DNA from 3 places in the Paenibacillus sp. UMB4589-SE434 genome. Region 1 is predicted to be linked to each of the others. Evidence: a T-box and tRNA genes for the amino acid it is inferred to sense, from the RefSeq annotation. Region 1 holds a T-box; the other regions hold tRNA genes.

Region 1 (6,060 bases):
CTATTCGGTAGCATTGAGGTTAATCTTAACCGACCACAATATTAACGAGTCGTCCTTTAACAGCGATGACTTTGCGAACCGTCTTGCCTGCCATCGCAGCTTGAACGTTAGCTGAGTTCATCGCTGTATCTTGCATCGCAGCTTCGTCCGCGTCAGCAGCCATGTTCATTCGCTCTACGATCTTGCCGTTGACTTGCACGACAATCTGAACCTCGGCGTCAACGGTCAGACTCTCATCGTATGTCGGCCAAGCAGCGTATGTGATGGAGCCTGTGAAGCCAAGACGCTCCCACAGCTCTTCGGCAATATGCGGAGCAAGTGGTGACAGCAATTGTACAAAGCTCTCCATCGCCTTACGCGGCAGCTTATCTTGCTTGTATGCGTCGTTGATAAAGATCATCATCTGGCTGATCGCTGTATTAAAACGAAGTGCCTCATAGTCCTCAGTCACTTTTTTCACGGTCTTGTGCCATGTACGCACAAAAGCATTGTCCTCCACATCGTCTGTCATCTTCGGATTTAATTGATCTTCATCGGTGACAAACAATCGCCATACACGGCCAAGGAAACGATTCATTCCTTCAACGCCATTCGTATTCCACGGTTTCGTTGCTTCAAGAGGGCCCATAAACATCTCGTACATACGGAGTGTATCTGCCCCATACTCATAAACGATCTCGTCCGGATTAATAACATTTCCTCTTGACTTCGACATTTTCTCATTGTTGGTACCTAGAATCATCCCTTGGTTCACTAACTTATGGAATGGCTCCTTCGTTTGGACAACACCCAGATCATACAGCACTTTATGCCAGAAACGAGCATACAACAAGTGAAGTACAGCATGCTCCACACCGCCAATATAAAGATCGACAGGAAGCCATTTCTCTTGCAATTCTTTGGAGCAGATCTCATCATTGTTCTTCGGATCTATATAACGCAAGTAATACCAGCTGCTGCCTGCCCACTGTGGCATTGTGTTCGTCTCACGGCGCGCCTTCATACCTGTCTCCGGATCAACTGTGTTTACCCACTCTGTCACATTGGCAAGCGGTGATTCACCTGTACCGGAAGGTCGAATCTGATCTACTTCTGGCAGTACGAGCGGAAGCTCAGCCTCAGGAATCGTCTTCATTGTGCCATCTTCGAGATGAATAATTGGGATGGGCTCACCCCAGTAGCGCTGGCGGCTGAACAACCAATCGCGTAGACGATAAGTCACCTTGCCGCTGCCGATACCTTTTCCTTCCATCCACTCGATCATAGCTGCGATAGCTGGCGCATTATCTAAGCCATTCAGGAAGTCTGAATTAACGTGAGCTCCATCACCAGTGTATGCTGCTTCCTGCACATCGCCGCCTGACACAACTTCAACAATCGGCAGATCAAACTGCTTTGCAAACTCCCAGTCCCGTTCATCATGCGCAGGAACAGCCATAATTGCTCCCGTTCCATAACCCGCCAGTACATAATCAGCAATCCAGATCGGCATCTTGGCACCGCTCACCGGATTAATGGCATAAGCGCCAGTAAATACGCCGGTTTTCTCTTTTGCTAGGTCTGTTCGCTCCAGATCACTCTTACGAGCAGCTTGCTCACGGTAAGCCTCGATTGCGGCCTGCTGTGCAGCAGTTGTGATCTGGCTAACCAACTCATGCTCTGGTGCCAGCACACAATATGTAGCACCGAACAATGTATCGGGACGAGTCGTAAATACGTCAAGATTAGCATTATGCCCCTCTATCGTGAAGCGTACCTCTGCCCCTTTGGATTTGCCTACCCAGTGACGCTGCATATCCTTGATGCTCTCCGGCCAATCCAGCTCATCCAGATCCTCGAGCAAGCGTTCAGCATATGCGGTAATCTTTAATACCCACTGGCGCATTGGCTTGCGAATGACCGGATGGTTACCACGCTCGGACTTGCCATCAATCACTTCTTCGTTCGCAAGTACAGTTCCTAATGCTGGGCACCAGTTAACCGGTACTTCATCGACGTATGCGAGGCCTTTCTTGTATAACTGTATGAAAATCCACTGTGTCCATTTGTAGTACTCAGGATCAGTCGTACTAATCTCGCGATCCCAATCGTAGGAAAATCCAAGAGACTTGATCTGACGGCGGAAGTTGTCTATGTTCTTTACTGTAAATTCACGCGGATGCGCTCCTGTATCAATAGCATATTGCTCAGCAGGAAGACCAAATGCGTCCCAACCCATCGGGTGAAGAACATTATATCCTCGCATCCGCTTAAAACGGGATACGATATCTGTTGCTGTGTAGCCTTCCGGGTGACCGACATGCAAGCCTGCTCCAGACGGATATGGGAACATGTCCAATGCGTAGAACTTCGGCTTGCTGTCATCTTCCAATGTCGCAAATGTCTTGTGTTCATCCCAATACTTCTGCCATTTCGGCTCAATGGCAAGCGGCTGATAGCCTGCTGGTTGTTTCATTTCTGTGCTCATTATTGAAGCCCCCTCTATTCAGGTTAAAACCTGCTTTTCTTTGTTCATCATTATTTCTTGCTGCACGTACTTGGTACAGCGCAATGTATCACATATAACCACAAAAAAAGCCTCTCGTCCCTAGCGAATTCGCTAGGGACGAGAGACTTGGATTCCCGCGGTACCACCCTAGTTAGCGCACGGCATGCTCTGCCTGGCGCTCACTTGAAGCTCTTAACGCGAGCTTATACGTCACAACCTTACCTTAACGTACAGTTGTGCGACTCCTAGGTGAGTTCGCTTCCTCTATCCATCGGCTCGCACCAACCGCCGACTCTCTGAATGACTTCGGAGAACTACTATTCCTAATCCACGTCTTCCTATGGTTACAGTTCCACTGTTTTTACACAATAATTACATACATCATATGCAAAAAAACAAATCTTGTCAACGGGCGCCTACCGTGTCTCCCCAACGGTACAACACGGTGCATCACAGTGAAGGTAAGGCTACTTTTTTAAAGCAATTAAGAACAATCTGGATGTATCAGGACCTGGTTCTTCCCATTCAAAGTCACCATACACGTCGATATGCGCAAAGCCCGCTGCAAGCAATTCACCTATAATCCAATCCGTCTCATAGGCGCGCTGAATGTGTGTCTCATCGATTCGATTATACTTTCCACTCAACGGATCCTCAGCAAATATAGCCAACTGGTGTTCAATTTCATGCCGTGACTCATCATATTCACTATGCCAAATATAAGCTACATCCCCTTCATCCAATGCGAAAGGCTGTTCTTGCGCATAATATTCAAATTGGCGAACATGATGCATATCAAGCATAAACAGGCCACCTGACCGAAGCTGTTTAGCCGTCTGTTGAAATACCAATCGAACATCTTCTGGTTCCGTTACATAATTGATACAATCACAAAAAGAAATAACAGTATCAACCTGCTCAGGTACTTCCCATTGTCTCATATCCTGACACACCCACTGCACAGAGCCAGCCAGCCGACCTGCATCCTGCTCCTTTTCACGAGCAATCGTGAGCATAGCATCCGCCAAGTCAATACCAGTGACCTGCATGCCTTGCTTCGCTAATGGGATCGCAATCGTACCGGTGCCACAGCCCAAATCAACAACAGACCGAGGAGCAACATCATACCGTTCCCATGCTGCATTTGCAAAATCAAGCCACTTCTCATACGGCATATCCGCCATAAGCCGATCATACACCAGCGCAAATTGGCCGTACGAATCCATACTAGCGATCATCCTTTCGGAAGTTAGACCGGCCATTCCCTTGTCCAGAAGAGAACGGCTTGCGTCCTGCAGATGGGCGACTATGATCGCCGCGTGCTTGTCCCGTTCCGGAAGAGTCATATGCTCTCCCACTGCCAGTGGATCTGCGATCATCAGTTGATTTCCGTTCGTTCATGGTGTTGCGTTCATTGGATCCGAATCGTCCATCCGTTTGCTTGCGATCACCTATTGGTTTATAGCTGCCCGTCTGTCTACGATCATCACTCTGCTTGCGCTCTGCAGAAGTTGTGCCGGGTTGATCAGCACTCCGACGAGCCGATTGTGAACGCTGGGCCGCAGCATCGCTTGGACGCGAAGGCTTGCGACGTGCATCCGGGCCAGTGCGATCCCCTGCCCACTTATAATCGCTTGAGGAGCCGTCAGCAAGGGTAGAACGCTTCGTATCCGGGCGACGCTGTTCCGCCTGGATCTGGGCGAGCTTTTGCTCCGCTTCAGCTGTCTCTGTCGCAGAGCCAAGCTCCGTCAGTTTGGACCAGCTGCCTTCTTGCGTGACAAAGCCCGCTTTCATCAGACGGCCCATCGCTCGTTTGAAGGCGGACTTGCTTATCTGGAACCGCTGCGTAATCAGATCAGAAGGTGTCTCATCCGAATAAGGCATAGCACCGTTAGGACGCTCCTTTAAGAATTGAAGCAGTCGGTTTGCATCCAGATCCATACCAACTTCTTTGCGCTCAGCCAGTGTTACGTTGACTCGTCCGTCCTCCCGCACATGAGCAATACGTACACGTACACGATCGCCAACACGAAGCGGCTGTGGACGTTGTGATTCATGCAGCAGTCCGAGCGCACCAAAGCCGAGAGGGCCACCTTCGACGACAAAAAACGTTCCCATACGAAGCGCACGATATACTACTGCCTCATGCCAAGTATTCAGCCAACTGCTTGGGGCGTGAAACACTAGTGGTGCCAATTCCTCTTCGCCCGCCAATTCAGCAACCAATCGACCTACCCGATCATGAGCCAGCTTCACATATACTTTATCTCCGATAATTGGGCGCAGCGTCTTCAACTCTGGAAGCTCACTGGCTGGCAGCATCAACTGCCGGCCAATTCCCATCTCAAGAAAATACCCAAACCGTGAATGAATATCAGCCACTTCCAACGCCGCAACTTCACCCAGCGTTAAATAAGGCTTTTTCATCGTGGAAGCAAGACGGTCTTCTGTATCATAGAACAAAAACACGTCAAGCTCCTCATCAATTATGATATCGCGTGTCAGCTCCGTATAGTGGAGGATAACGTCATGTTCCTCATCAGTCAAAAAGTAGCCGTACGGAGATACTTCGCGATCTACACGCAAACGTTGTATCGTACCTGCCGTAAGGGTCATGCCATCTCCACTACTTTCGCGTCAGACCACAGCTTCTCAATGTTATAATACTCACGTTCTTCACGATGGAACACATGAACAACAACGTCTCCGAGATCAATCAGAACCCAACGGCCTGAATCCATACCTTCTGTTCCGCGTACAATTGTGCCCGCCTGATGTGCGGATTGGCGAATCTCGTTAGCGATAGCCTGTACTTGTGTGTCAGAGTTACCGTGACAAATAACAAAGTAGTCCGCAATCAATGAGATGCCTTGCAAATCCAGAACTACAAGATCCATCGCTTTTTTGTCTTCTGCTGCATCCACAGCTAAGTGGAGCAGTTGTTTAGGTGTTAACGCCATAAGTTAGCCTCCGATTCTAATCTGCAAATGTAAAATAGACTATTGGGGCTGCCGCAAGCTGACAAAGCTAGAGCAAGGCCCCTATTACATTCACAGTTCCATAAAATTAATATATTATTTCTTATTGTTGACGACTGTCGACTTCTTCAATCAAGCTGTTACGTGCTTGCAGCGTGGTCGGAAATATACGAGCCCGCTTCGAGAGCAAAAAGCTGATCGTCGAATCGAAGCCGGCGATCAAGGCTTCTTCGAGGCTGCGCTTGGCGAGTTCACGAATGCGGTCTACCCCTGGAAAGTCCCGCCCCAGCTCTATATAGTCAGCCAGGCATACTACTTTGTCAAGCTTCGTCATACGCTCGCGTCCAGAGGTATGGTAGCGTATCGCATCCAGCACTTCCATATCAGTGACACCATACTCGTGTTCAGCAACATAGGCGCCCACAGGTGCATGCCAAAGCGCCTTGTCATGCTGCAGCAGCACACTTGGAAGACCTTGTTCGCGTATTATCCGCTCCATCTTGTCTGTGGGCCAGTATTTGGCGACATCATGCAGCAGCGCTGCCAGATCAGCTTTGACAGGATCAACCCCATACTGCCCGGCAAGCTCAACTG
Region 2 (6,060 bases), on a different contig from region 1:
CTTGTTCAAGTGCAGCTATATCGCCATAAGGAATCAGCTTGAAGCCTGGTGTGAACGGGCCGAAGCCGCGTTTGTAAGCCTCCTCAGACGAGAAGGAGGTGATCGTCACGGTACGGCCATGAAAATTGCCGTCACATACGATAATTTCTGCTTGATTTTCAGGGATTCCTTTATGTTCATAACCCCAGCGTCTTGCAGCTTTAATAGCTGTTTCAACAGCTTCGGCACCTGTATTCATCGGGAGAATCATAGCTTTGCCTGTAAGCTTGGAGAGCCGTTCGTACAAATGTCCAAGCTGATCATTATGAAAAGCACGCGAGGTTAACGTCACCTTATCTGCCTGATCCTTTAAGGCTTGAATGATAGCCGGATGGCGATGTCCATGATTAAGTGCCGAGTATGCGCTTAACATATCCAAGTAACGATTGCCTTCCGGGTCTGAGACCCAGACACCTTCCGCTTGCGAGATGACGATTGGCAGTGGGGTATAGTTCCGCGCTCCGTATTTCTCGGTCTGATCGATGATTCTAATTGTATGATTCAAGAGTGGTGCCTCCTTTTATTCATGTTGTAAGGTCACAAAATTTGTTCGCCCAGTAAGGAGCCAATAAGACCAATTGCCAATTGGACGGTGCGCTTATTCGAATCAAGCAGTGGATTCACTTCTACAAATTCAGCCGATGTGATGAGGTTTGATTCATACATAAGTTCAAGTGCCAGATGCGCCTCGCGGAAACTTACGCCTCCGGGGACGGCAGTTCCGGTGCCTGGAGCTTCGTAAGGATCAAGACTATCAATGTCAAAGCTGAGATGGACCCCATCCGTTCCGTCGCCGACAATGCGTAATGTTTGCTCCATGACGTAAGGCATCCCTTTGCGATCGATGTCATGCATCGTAAAGCAGGTGATGCCTGCTTCGCGGATATAATCACGCTCTCCTTGATCGAGCGATCTAGCCCCAATAATGACTACTTTGGCAGGATTAATACGGGAGCTGTGTTGCCTAATTTGCTTAAGCAGCGGGTGACCTTGATCTAGATTTACAGCCAGAGACATGCCATGAATGTTGCCGGAAGGGCTTGTATCTTCTGTATTCAGGTCGCCGTGAGCATCAAACCAAATGACGCCTACATTGTTGTAATGGCGTGTAATGCCAGCCAGTGTACCGATGGCTATGCTATGATCTCCGCCGAGAATAAGCGGGAACTGATCGTGACTTGCGATAGCTGCTACGCGATCTGCCAATGCGCTGTTAAGGGCAACAATCTCGTGCAGATGCTTCAGCTTCTTGCTTGCGGGAGGTTGTTCTTCTATAACAGGCGGAGGGGTTACAGCGCCCTCATCCACCACTTGTAGGTTCAATTGATTTAAATAACGAACGAGTCCAGCTTCCAACAAAGCTGCCGGGCCGGCTTCAGCGCCAGCTCTGGCGGCGCCCTTACCATAAGGGACGCTTAACAACGAAATAGATTTACGGTTCATACGTGGTGCTCCTCTCGAGTGGCGATTATCGTTTTGTTGAGATGAAAGCGTTAACAAATACTTAGGGGTAGATAAGGATGTAGGGGAAGATTCGTGTATTCATGAATGCAGGTGAGATTCTAATTTTATGAAAAATAGATTACGACAATATAGTACGACAAGATGGAGGCGTAGTGCCAGAGCTAAATGCTTGCTTTTATGACGGATGGTGAAGATAAAAGCTTTAAATTTAAGCATTAATAAAGCAGCTGATGTATAACTAGTGTATATATTGGTTGCATAAATGTATAAAACAGGGGTGGATGCATTGTAACATCGTACCAGTATGTGGATATTTTATTTTAGTTCATGAATGGAGTTGAATGTAAATGCATCTATATTAATGGCAAACTGTTTTGAATATTGATAAAAAATATACAGGAAATGAAATTGAATTTTTGTAAATAAGGACTTTACATTCGTCACTGAACACGATACAATAGCAACTGTCCCTTCTAAAAGGTAAAACATGCGGTAGTGGTGGAATGGCAGACACGCTATCTTGAGGGGGTAGTGGGCGTATGCCCGTGGAGGTTCGAGTCCTCTCTACCGCACCATAATTTTCGACAAATGATGTATGTATTGTATATATTTCAACTTCAAACCAATGTTTACCAGGAATTTCTCCTGATAAGCATTGGTTTTTTTGTGCGCATATAGAAAGTGAAGGTAATAGCCTATTTATATTGCTAATATTGATCTAGGGTTCACCGGTCTGGAATAACAGGTCTTTATAACTATGTGTTATAGTAAAAAGTGATCATATGAAAAATATTTCACATTAAATTTGTCCTAACTATTAAGTTTGGTAGAAAAATGTCGAAATATATACTGAATATACTTTTTCATTTTTTCATTTTCATTTCATTACGGAAATATAGATTGGAGAGCGATGTGCCAAATCAACAAGGAGCTGTCATCAAGTCAAAACATTATAGGAGTGAACCAGGTGAATAGACTGAAAAGCATGTCATTTTTTGTGAAAAACTTATTATTAACCTCCGTAAACATCATTTTAATCGGTACGATCCTCATCACGGTCAACTATTTGAATACGGAGTACACATTAACGGATCAGTTGCACAAACAGATCGAAACGGTGACTGATAACTGGGTCAAAGGTCTTGATACGAAAGCGATAGCGGCTGCTATTCAAGAGAAGAATTACGATGGACCTATACAAACAAAGCTTCGCAAGTATTTAAGTGAAGTATCCAAGTATAACCCTAACATTGCACAGGCTTATGTGTTCGGCGTCGAACTTCAGGATGGTAACAAAACCTCTCTAGTGGCAATGCCTAACAATTTAATGGAAGATTTCAAGAAAAATAATGTGAATATCGGGGATCTGTACGAACAGCCAGGAGAAGTTGCCAAAGCACTGGGCAAGATGATGGAATCAGGAGAGCCTACATTTACTAGCTTCTACTCAGACATGTTTGGTACTTGGACTACGATCGCTTACCCACTCCAAGATTCAAGCGGTAAAATTTTCGCTTACTTTGCAGTTGATGCGGATGCAAGCATGGTGCCAGAAGGCCTTCAACGACTCCTTTGGAACGGATTGTTTATTTTGCTTGTTCTTCTGGTTGTGGTGTTAGTTATTCAGTATTACATTGTACGACTCACGTTGTCACCAATTAAAGATCTGATTAAAGGTATAGCAGAAGTCAGTAATGGTAATTTCGACGTTCAGATTAATACAGGCAAAGATGATCTTGGTGTCGTAAATGAGAGATTTAACGAAATGGTGCTTAAAATCCGCGATATGATCGTAAAAGTACAGCAGACGTCGGTCGAAGTGACGGAATCGGCGAGAGGGCTGCTGGCGATTACAGAAGAGAACACGCAGCGAGCTAACGTTATAACGAAAAATATGCAAGAAGTATCGCAAGGCATTCATATGCAGGAGCAAGCAACAACAGACAGTGCGCGTGCGATGGCTGAGATGGCCACTGTCATTCAAACGATCGCAAGCAGTTCTTCAACAGTGTCTGATGAAGCATATGCGATGGAGGAAAAGTCGCTCAAGGGGAACGAAATTGTACAACAAGTTGCGACACAGATGGGATTGATTACGAAATCTGTCGATCATACGTCCAAAGCCATTAAGACATTGGAAGGCCGCTCAAATGAAATTGGAGATATATTACATATCATTACCGGAATTTCAAGCCAGACCAATCTGCTGGCGCTAAACGCATCCATTGAGGCGGCACGTGTAGGTGAACATGGCAAAGGTTTTGCGGTCGTTGCAGGAGAAGTTCGCAAACTGGCCGAGCAATCGGAAAATTCCGCGAAGCAAATTGCGGAACTGATCAGCGAGATTCAGTTGGAAATCGTAAATGCAGTTAAGGCGATGGAGAAAGGCACACAAGATGTGCAAATGGGAATCGTGATTACAGAACAAACGGGACGTCTCTTTAATGATATTTTAAATGCGACCAAAGCGGTAACTGGGCAAATTCAAGATGTCTCCAGTGCTACGGAAGAAATTTCAGCAGGAACAGAAGAGCTGACTGCAACCGTTCAAGAATTGCTGGCGACTGCGCAAACAACTGCGGAGAACAGCAGCGCCATTACCTCTACCGTGGAAGAACAGACGGCATCCATGTCTTCTATCTTACATGAATCGAATCGATTAACTAAGCTGTCCGAACAGTTGGAAGATTTGATTACGAAGTTCCATGTGAGCAAAGATACGAATGCAGATGAGGATTCAAAGTAATCTGGACTAGCAACATGGCCATTAACTTTCAACTATAAAAAAGAGAAGCCTATATTAGAGATAAGGTGTTGGAGGCAAACGTACATGATCGCAACTTCTATGAAACCAAATACACTTGACAAAAATACCATACTGCCTATGCTGCAAGTCCCTTTGGATGCGGCAAGACATTTGCGTACTTACGATTATACTGAGGTATCCTTTGATTTTTCTGGAAAGTGGAATGGCAAGCTGGCTGCTGCAACTCAAGCAGGCCAGCTTCACGCTTTGTTAACGGCTGCATATATGGTATGGGTATACCGGATATCGGGTGAAAAAGAGCTGATGGTGGCTACCAATAGTATGGAGAGACCCTTGAGCGCAGTGTTTGCTACGCTGGAAGGCGGGCAGACGTTCCAAGCTCTGACGGACTTCATACAAGGCCAGTTGGCAAGCAGCCCATTGTTGCATGAAGCTTCAGAAACAGATAGTGTGTTTCAGGTAAATGCACAATCAAGCCGTGATGTTAAACCAATTATTGAATGGAACGTTCATACGGCTAAGCAGCAGTTCTTGCTAAATATTCGATATGATCAGTCTTTGCTGCAGCGTGCAACCGTTGAGCGGTATGCTGTCTATTTCAGTAAAGTGCTTGATGCGGTCATTAATGATCCGAAGGTGCTAATTGGTGGCTTTGATATTTTGACTGAGGATGATCATAAGGTGTACGGGCAGTTAAACAATACCTACGTTGATTATCCTACAGAGCAGACCATTCATGGCATGTTTGAGGCTGCAGTGAACAGATTTGCATCACGAACGGCTATTTCATCGCTCGAAGCTAGTTATTCCTATGCAGAGTTAAATGCCCGTGCGAATCAGGTCGCTCACATGCTGCTAGCCAAGGGATTGCGCAAAGGTGACTTTGTGACGATTTACATGGATCGGAGTCTGGAGACAGTCATTAGTTTGTTAGGCATAATGAAGGCTGGCGGCGCGTATGTTCCAGTTGACCCAGAACATCCAGAGGAACGTAATCAATACATCGTGGAGGATACGAAATCTGCTTTTATTGTGACGAAAGTACAATTTGCGGATAAGGCTGCACATTTATCATCCACGATCTCGACGGTAAAGGAACTTGTTCATATTGATGCTGACCTGAGCGTGTATTCGTCTGCTGATCCGGCAGTAGATGTTCAGTCTGATGATCTCGCCTACATCATTTACACATCAGGTTCGACGGGCAAGCCCAAAGGTGCACTTATTGCCCATAAAGGTGTTGTCAATCTCGGGTTTGTTGTACAGCAGGATTGCCACATTAATGAGCATGAGGTGTTGACCCAATTTGCGACCTACAGCTTTGACGCATCGGTTTGGGATACGGTAGGCGCATTGTTCTTTGGCGCGCATTTGTACCTACTGTCCGCTGAAGAACGTGTCTCTGTGGAAGAGTTTGCAGAGGCCATTGCGCGGACCAATACGACGATCATTACGATCCTGCCGACAGTGTTCTTTAATCAATTGGCGGCACACCTGTCAGATGAAGGGTACAAGAAGCTGTCCAAAGTAAAGCTGATTACGGTTGCGGGCGAAGCACTTTATGGCGAGCAGGTTCGTGCATTCCAGCGTAAGTTCGGTGAGCAGATCGAGATTGTAAACGTCTATGGACCAACGGAGTGTACGGTTTGTACAACTACACATAAAGTGAGTGAGTTAGTACCGGAAACTTTAAGCAATATTCCGATCGGGAAGCCGATTAGCAATTATAAAGTGTATATTGTAAATGAAAATGATCAGCTTTGTCCTGTTAATGTGCCTGGTGAAATATA
Region 3 (6,060 bases), on a different contig from region 1:
TCAATGCGGATTTAATACAGCTGGTGGTGGTAGGAATAACACTTACTACGTGGAATCCTCTGAGGCGGCATTGGGGAATTATGTGCGGCTGTCATGGTTTCCTAAGCTGACAAACGGCTTTTTTATGCGCGCAGAATCCTTTTATGAGTTTGCTACACATATCGATGAGATCGGCATGTATGAAGCGTACGGAGGACGTTCCCTGCATACGCAATCACACGGAGAGTCGTTTCTCAGCCTGTTTAATCATCGCTTCAGAGACAGAGGCATTTATTTGCTGGATGAGCCCGAAGCTGCATTATCTCCTGCAAGGCAATTGGCATTGTTGCGTATCATTAAAGATTTATCCCAAGATTCGCAATTTATTATAGCCACGCATTCTCCTATCTTAATGGGATATCCAGACGCTCAAATTATTAATTTTGACAGTCATCCAATAGCTCAGATCCGTTACGAAGACACCGATCACTATCAAATTACTAGAAAATTTCTAGAAAATCGCAAATCGGTGCTCAAACATTTATTTGAGGATGATTCTGAAGAATAGCACATATCACTTAACCACAAATAACAACAACGCAACCTCCCCTTCAGCCTGCTTTGCACTGAAAGGGAGGTTGCGTTGTTGTCTATACCCTATTCACTATAATGAATTGCCTTTAAAGCATTTATTAATCCGTGCCCGTACAGGTTTTTCTCCCCCATTTTACTGGCAGTATGAACAATAATCGAACGTATCTCTCTGTTGTCTAGGTTAGGCTTCGCTTCCATGATTAATGCGGCTGCACCTGAGACATGGGCAGCTGCCATCGAAGTCCCAAGCGTCATTGCATATTGATTATGTAACGTCGTACTATAAATACTTGCCCCCGGGGCCATTACATCTAATTCTTTTCCTCTACCCGAATAAAAGGTTCTCTCATCTCTGCTATTAATCGCTCCAACTGCAATCACTTCTTTATATGCTGCGGGATATTCAACCGTATTTCCTTCATTGAACCCATTGTTGCCTGCCGCAGCTATAAGCAGCAGCCCTTTATGGTAAGCTTTCTTTATTATTTTCTTCAATGCTAGACTGTTTTCTTTTGTTTGGAAACTCAAATTCACAATATCCATATCATGATCAATTGACCATTTAATCCCCTTGACGACATGGCTGATGTGACCATACCCTTTTGAATCTAGAACCTTTATGCCATATAAACGGGCGTCAGGTGCAATGCCTAACACACCTATATCATTAGGAATAGCACTGATAATTCCCGCTATCTCCGTTCCATGGCCGTAATCGTCCATGAAGTTAGCGCTGCCATCGATCATATTGACTCCACCTGCAATTAAGAGATCATCATGTGTATAATCAATACCTGAATCCACGACACCGATCCTAACTCCTTTACCACTATAACCCTCATTTTGAGCTTCAACTGCTTTGACTTTTTTCATCCCCCACTGAATTTCTTGTCCCTTATTAACAAGAGGTGGGAGCAGCGTTTCACTTTCCAAATTCGTACTCAATCCGGGCAACACATGGAGTAATATATCGGGTTCAACAAATTCAATTTGTGGATCCAATTTAAGCTTGGCAGCTTTAGTTTCTGATAGCTCAGCGAGTATCATCGTCAAGTCTGGATATTCTTCTACAATCTTACCTTCCATGCCAAAGATTAATCCGTAATTGATCTGTGCTTTAAATGAAATGAAGTACCTTGTGTTCACCTCTCGAGCTGACAAAGAAGACGGAACTATTATAGAAACGATGAAGATGCAGCTGATACAAGAGAACCAAAGTACGTTCCTTATTATTTTCATATGCTAACATTCCAATCATCATTATTAATACGTTAATAGAGTTATAGAACTATAGATATAAATAACTACGAATATAAAAAAGGTTCCTTGACTAGGTCTCGTTCTTGGCCAAAGAAATTAAATAATCACAAAGCTCCGTCTGCATCCCCTGATCTCTCATGGCTGTAATTAATGATAGTGGAAGGTCATCATCCGTATTGAGCAAGATGGTCAAGATCGAGTTTTTTACGTCGTTGTAAGTGATCGTACTGTCTTCGTATAAGAAATCAGTCGAATAACTCTCAGAACTTTTAAACGAAACTGGAAGTGTATTTCCTGATCGTTTTTCAGATAACACCATAAATAGTCTCTTTATTTGAAATTGCTGTTCCGGAGTTATATGGTAAGACAAAAGAAAATCATAATAAGGATAATTTCCGTTTGATATTTTGCAGATCGCTAACCGAACTACTTTATCCTCTAATAATTCAATCTTATTTTGCAGCGTGAGAATGACTTTGTTTTGTTGAACGATCATTTCTTCCAATTGCTTTATTTTAGGATCCAACATGCTAACCACCTTCCTAAAAACATGCAGAGGGAGAAGCATTAGTTCCCCCTCCCTATGTTCACACCTTTTAGAGGAGCAATAAGTCAACCGTTGCAGCAATGGCTTCTGCAATCGCTACACCGTACTTATCTGGAACACCTGCCGCACGGAGACCGTCAAGCAGAATCGTTCTGATCGTCGCAGTTGCATAATCTCCCAATTCGCTAATTTTACCAATGGCTTTATCTATACCATCCGAGATTTTGTTCGTATTTTTAGATAAGTATTTTGCCGTGTCCGCATCAAGCCATTTTACAACATGGGATAATGCTTCCCCACCATATTTAACCGCATTTTTAATAACAACAAGGGCACCTCTTACTAGGAATCCTAGCTTACCTGCTGCCTCAACAGATCCTTGCACACTTACAGCCTTAACACTGGATACAACAGCTGTTTGAGGTGATGCTGCAAAAGCTTGTGAAGCAGGAAGCCCAATTGCACCAGCCAATAATAAGGAAGACATTGATGCTAGAAATAATTTACTCTTGAACATGACATAACCTCCAACTATATAAATTTTGACTTTATATTGAATGGCGGCCACCAATTCAAACGATCCATATGTTTGACTCATATGTTTCTATCCTAAAGACAACCAAAATCAAGAATATGCAACAGGTAATGTGACCATTTTTCAAAATTAGACCTGAGGTCGCACACTGGTGATGAAACTTTTATGTTTAAGCAGCATTTTTAAGGCTCTTTGCCTCGCTCTCGTCAAATAAGATCGAATATTAGCCTTTGGTATTTTCATCGAGCGAGAAATATCTTTATCGTCCAAATCTAAAATGTATTTGTTGTATAGCAGCATACGATCTCTTTTGGGCAGCGCTGAAATAATCATACTTACTGAACGAAGCCCTTCTTTTGTATTGTACATGTCCTCAATACTAGTCTGAGAGTCACTTACCCATTCCAAATCTTGATAACAATTCGTGGTATGTTTTTTATTTTTAGCGTGCTGTTTCAAATAATTAAGGGCTGTATTTCGAGTGGTTTGGAGTATATAGGAGACTCTTTTGCCGGGATCTAATGATTTTAGAAGTGTAATTTTTCTAATTAAGCGAATAAAGGCATCTTGGATGATATCCTCTACCACACTATGATCACGTGTAATCTCAAAAGCTTTTTTTCTCATCATGGGGTAGTATCGAATGTACAGTTCAGTAACAAACATACCTTCATCCTTTTTATCCCGTTGGGACAGCATGATAGGCAACGTTTATCCCCTCCTACTCCCTTACCTATAGTTTTAGACCATCCGTTCTTAACGAATCGGCTCTATCCTATAACCTCTTAATGCTTGTACTTATCGTCAGTACACAACAAGGATTTTACTAAAACCCTGCATATATCACCCCCTTTATAGTGGATAATTCTAGAATGATAAAAATGAAAAACTAAGAAAAGGACATATAGAGAATGAAATTCCGCCTGCTATGAGGCAATGAGGGAAATGTCGCATCGTTAAGAAATGAAAAAGTTATTATTAAACTGTGGTTAATTTTGAAAATAAGTGGAGTTCGTATTTGTGGGTACTAGAAAATGATTGAGGGAACTTACGATTAAAACGAGAAGATCAAACATCGGTGGTTAAATTAACATAAGAGTATTTCGAATGAGAGGAGAGTTCAGAAGATAATCGAAGTTTACTTAAAAGTGGATGGGTATCTGCTTAATGGTGAACGATCCAGTATACAAACTCTAAACATAAAAAAATCCACAAAATGCTATTCAGCATCCTATGAACATTCTCGTTCTTATAAAATTGGTGCAGTCAAGAGGACTCGAACCTCCACGCCCTTGCGGGCACTAGAACCTGAATCTAGCGCGTCTGCCAATTCCGCCATGACTGCATGTTGTATAATAGAACATTGTATGTAACTTCTGACTCATGAAGAGAATCTTCAACGCGTCTCTTAACTGTATGTCCAGTATGTTCTGCGTTATTGTTAATCAGTTCATCGCTCGGTCACAAGAAATAATATATCACGTAACGAGTTGAGTGTCAACATGTTAATTCCATTTTTTAATGAGCTGCTGTCTAACTATTCGTCTATGGAGCGAGTTCAATCCAATCCCTATTGTTCCATCGCTGAGCGTTTTCATGCGTCCCCAAAAGCAAACTATTCATAAAAAAGTATTGAAAATACCAAATAAAAAAAGCTCACAAACTGCATGCACAGCAGTTGTACGAACTTGTTGTTGATAAGATGGTGCAGTCAAGAGGACTCGAACCTCCACGCCCTTGCGGGCACTAGAACCTGAATCTAGCGCGTCTGCCAATTCCGCCATGACTGCATGTATGATATTCAATAACCCACCAATATTATGAACCAATATAATTGGGCTTAGGAAATATATATTATCATACTTACTCCATCCTTGCAATATATTTTTCTCACTATTGGCTAACATTAGGTCATACCAACAGCTGCTTACTCTTCCAATAACCCTGGGGGCAGCTTTCGAGGTTCCTCAATCGGCTGCACGAGGTAAGAACGCTTCAACTTAACAATACGACGATTCGGTTTTCTAATCATTATACTGTCGTCGTCCCAAGCAACCACAATCCCTTTTACATCATTAATTTCCAATAGATCACGTACTACACGCACAAGTATGCCCTGCTGCCGATATTGATCTAATAACTGCTCGTCCATTACGCTTATTCCTCCTTATGCCTATATGCAAGTACTCTTCTGTATATACGAAGGACCTGCGGCAAACTAACCCACAGGTCCATAACTATCGTGTCCCGCTAATCAATGAACATTCTTTAATTAATGTCCTACGTGTTCCCGCGAATCGTTCTTCTCAAACCAGTAATCCAGCACTTTGGCTGACATTACTCGCTTCTCGATATAATCTGCCTGCTGTACCGAAAATAATTGACGCCATGTTACATTAAGCTCGTTACATAGTTTGACCACCGTCAGCAATTCTGACCACGCCACATAGCGTTTGTACCAAAAAAATTGCGGGTGTTCAATCATATATGGGTACAGGTCATCGAACTCTGTATGCTTGCAATCAAGCGCGCGTTCAAAATGCACCTTCGCATCCGATACTTTACCTTGCAGAAACTCAGCCGTCGGCTCATGAACCATCCTCTTCGCCCCCCTCTCAACACTTACTCTTATTATATGCTATTTGCGCCAAAGGAGAAAAGCAGACTTTTTATTTAGTTTACTGCAACAAATGAGCTGGAATCACGTCTTACTAATGTAGAACACGAAAAATGGGTACTTCCTTTGAATAAAGACTCAATAACGTCGTTTTTGCACCAATTCAACCTCAGGTCGAAGTTGATTCAAATATTTGTAACAGGGTAATATGATGTATGTCCGTCGCGAGGCGGTAAAGGAGGAACCGAAAGATGCAGCGACCCATAACGAAGAGTGTTCAAGTGCTTGTAACGAGCGCATTGTTCATCTCCTTAACGCTTGGGTGTCAATCCGTTAACGACAGTGTGCCCCCGCATTCCACAGATGATGTCTTATCCGGTCAAAAGGAAGTGTCAAATTCCATTCAGGATTCGCCCCACTCGAAATCTGAGAAGACTGAAATTGCATCTAGTTCCAAGGATGCGCCATCAGATGCAGCGAACCAGAACCATCCTGAATTTGACTTTGATCGCAAAAACATGAAGCTGA

The links. A T-box is a leader RNA that pairs with one kind of tRNA and senses whether it is charged. The one in region 1 lies ahead of leuS (leucine--tRNA ligase), so its partner is inferred to be a tRNA-Leu.
Region 2: it has a tRNA-Leu gene. The T-box ahead of leuS (leucine--tRNA ligase) is inferred to sense a tRNA for this amino acid. The anticodon was not compared.
Region 3: it has a tRNA-Leu gene. The T-box ahead of leuS (leucine--tRNA ligase) is inferred to sense a tRNA for this amino acid. The anticodon was not compared.

The regions. Positions count from the first base shown of each region.
Region 1 covers NZ_JASOYK010000001.1:2,217,231-2,223,290, forward strand. Annotated here, with positions in the region: gene comER (late competence protein ComER) at 1-45, shown strand, start outside; gene leuS (leucine--tRNA ligase) at 26-2,467, opposite strand; T-box leader at 2,599-2,828, opposite strand; gene QP775_RS09285 (class I SAM-dependent DNA methyltransferase) at 2,956-3,714, opposite strand; partial or broken gene QP775_RS09290 (CvfB family protein) at 4,232-5,104, opposite strand; gene rsfS (ribosome silencing factor) at 5,101-5,448, opposite strand; gene yqeK (bis(5'-nucleosyl)-tetraphosphatase (symmetrical) YqeK) at 5,570-6,060, opposite strand, start outside.
Region 2 covers NZ_JASOYK010000006.1:3,304-9,363, forward strand. Annotated here, with positions in the region: gene QP775_RS18750 (ornithine--oxo-acid transaminase) at 1-544, opposite strand, end outside; gene rocF (arginase) at 577-1,482, opposite strand; tRNA gene QP775_RS18760 (tRNA-Leu) at 1,993-2,078, shown strand; gene QP775_RS18765 (methyl-accepting chemotaxis protein) at 2,471-4,249, shown strand; gene QP775_RS18770 (non-ribosomal peptide synthetase family protein) at 4,349-6,060, shown strand, end outside.
Region 3 covers NZ_JASOYK010000004.1:366,970-373,029, reverse strand. Annotated here, with positions in the region: gene QP775_RS16955 (AAA family ATPase) at 1-547, shown strand, start outside; gene QP775_RS16950 (S8 family peptidase) at 637-1,659, opposite strand; gene QP775_RS16945 (hypothetical protein) at 1,904-2,362, opposite strand; gene QP775_RS16940 (hypothetical protein) at 2,430-2,978, opposite strand; gene QP775_RS16935 (RNA polymerase sigma factor) at 3,045-3,614, opposite strand; tRNA gene QP775_RS16930 (tRNA-Leu) at 4,174-4,260, opposite strand; tRNA gene QP775_RS16925 (tRNA-Leu) at 4,619-4,705, opposite strand; gene QP775_RS16920 (hypothetical protein) at 4,843-5,067, opposite strand; gene QP775_RS16915 (hypothetical protein) at 5,188-5,514, opposite strand; gene QP775_RS16910 (DNA uptake lipoprotein) at 5,784-6,060, shown strand, end outside.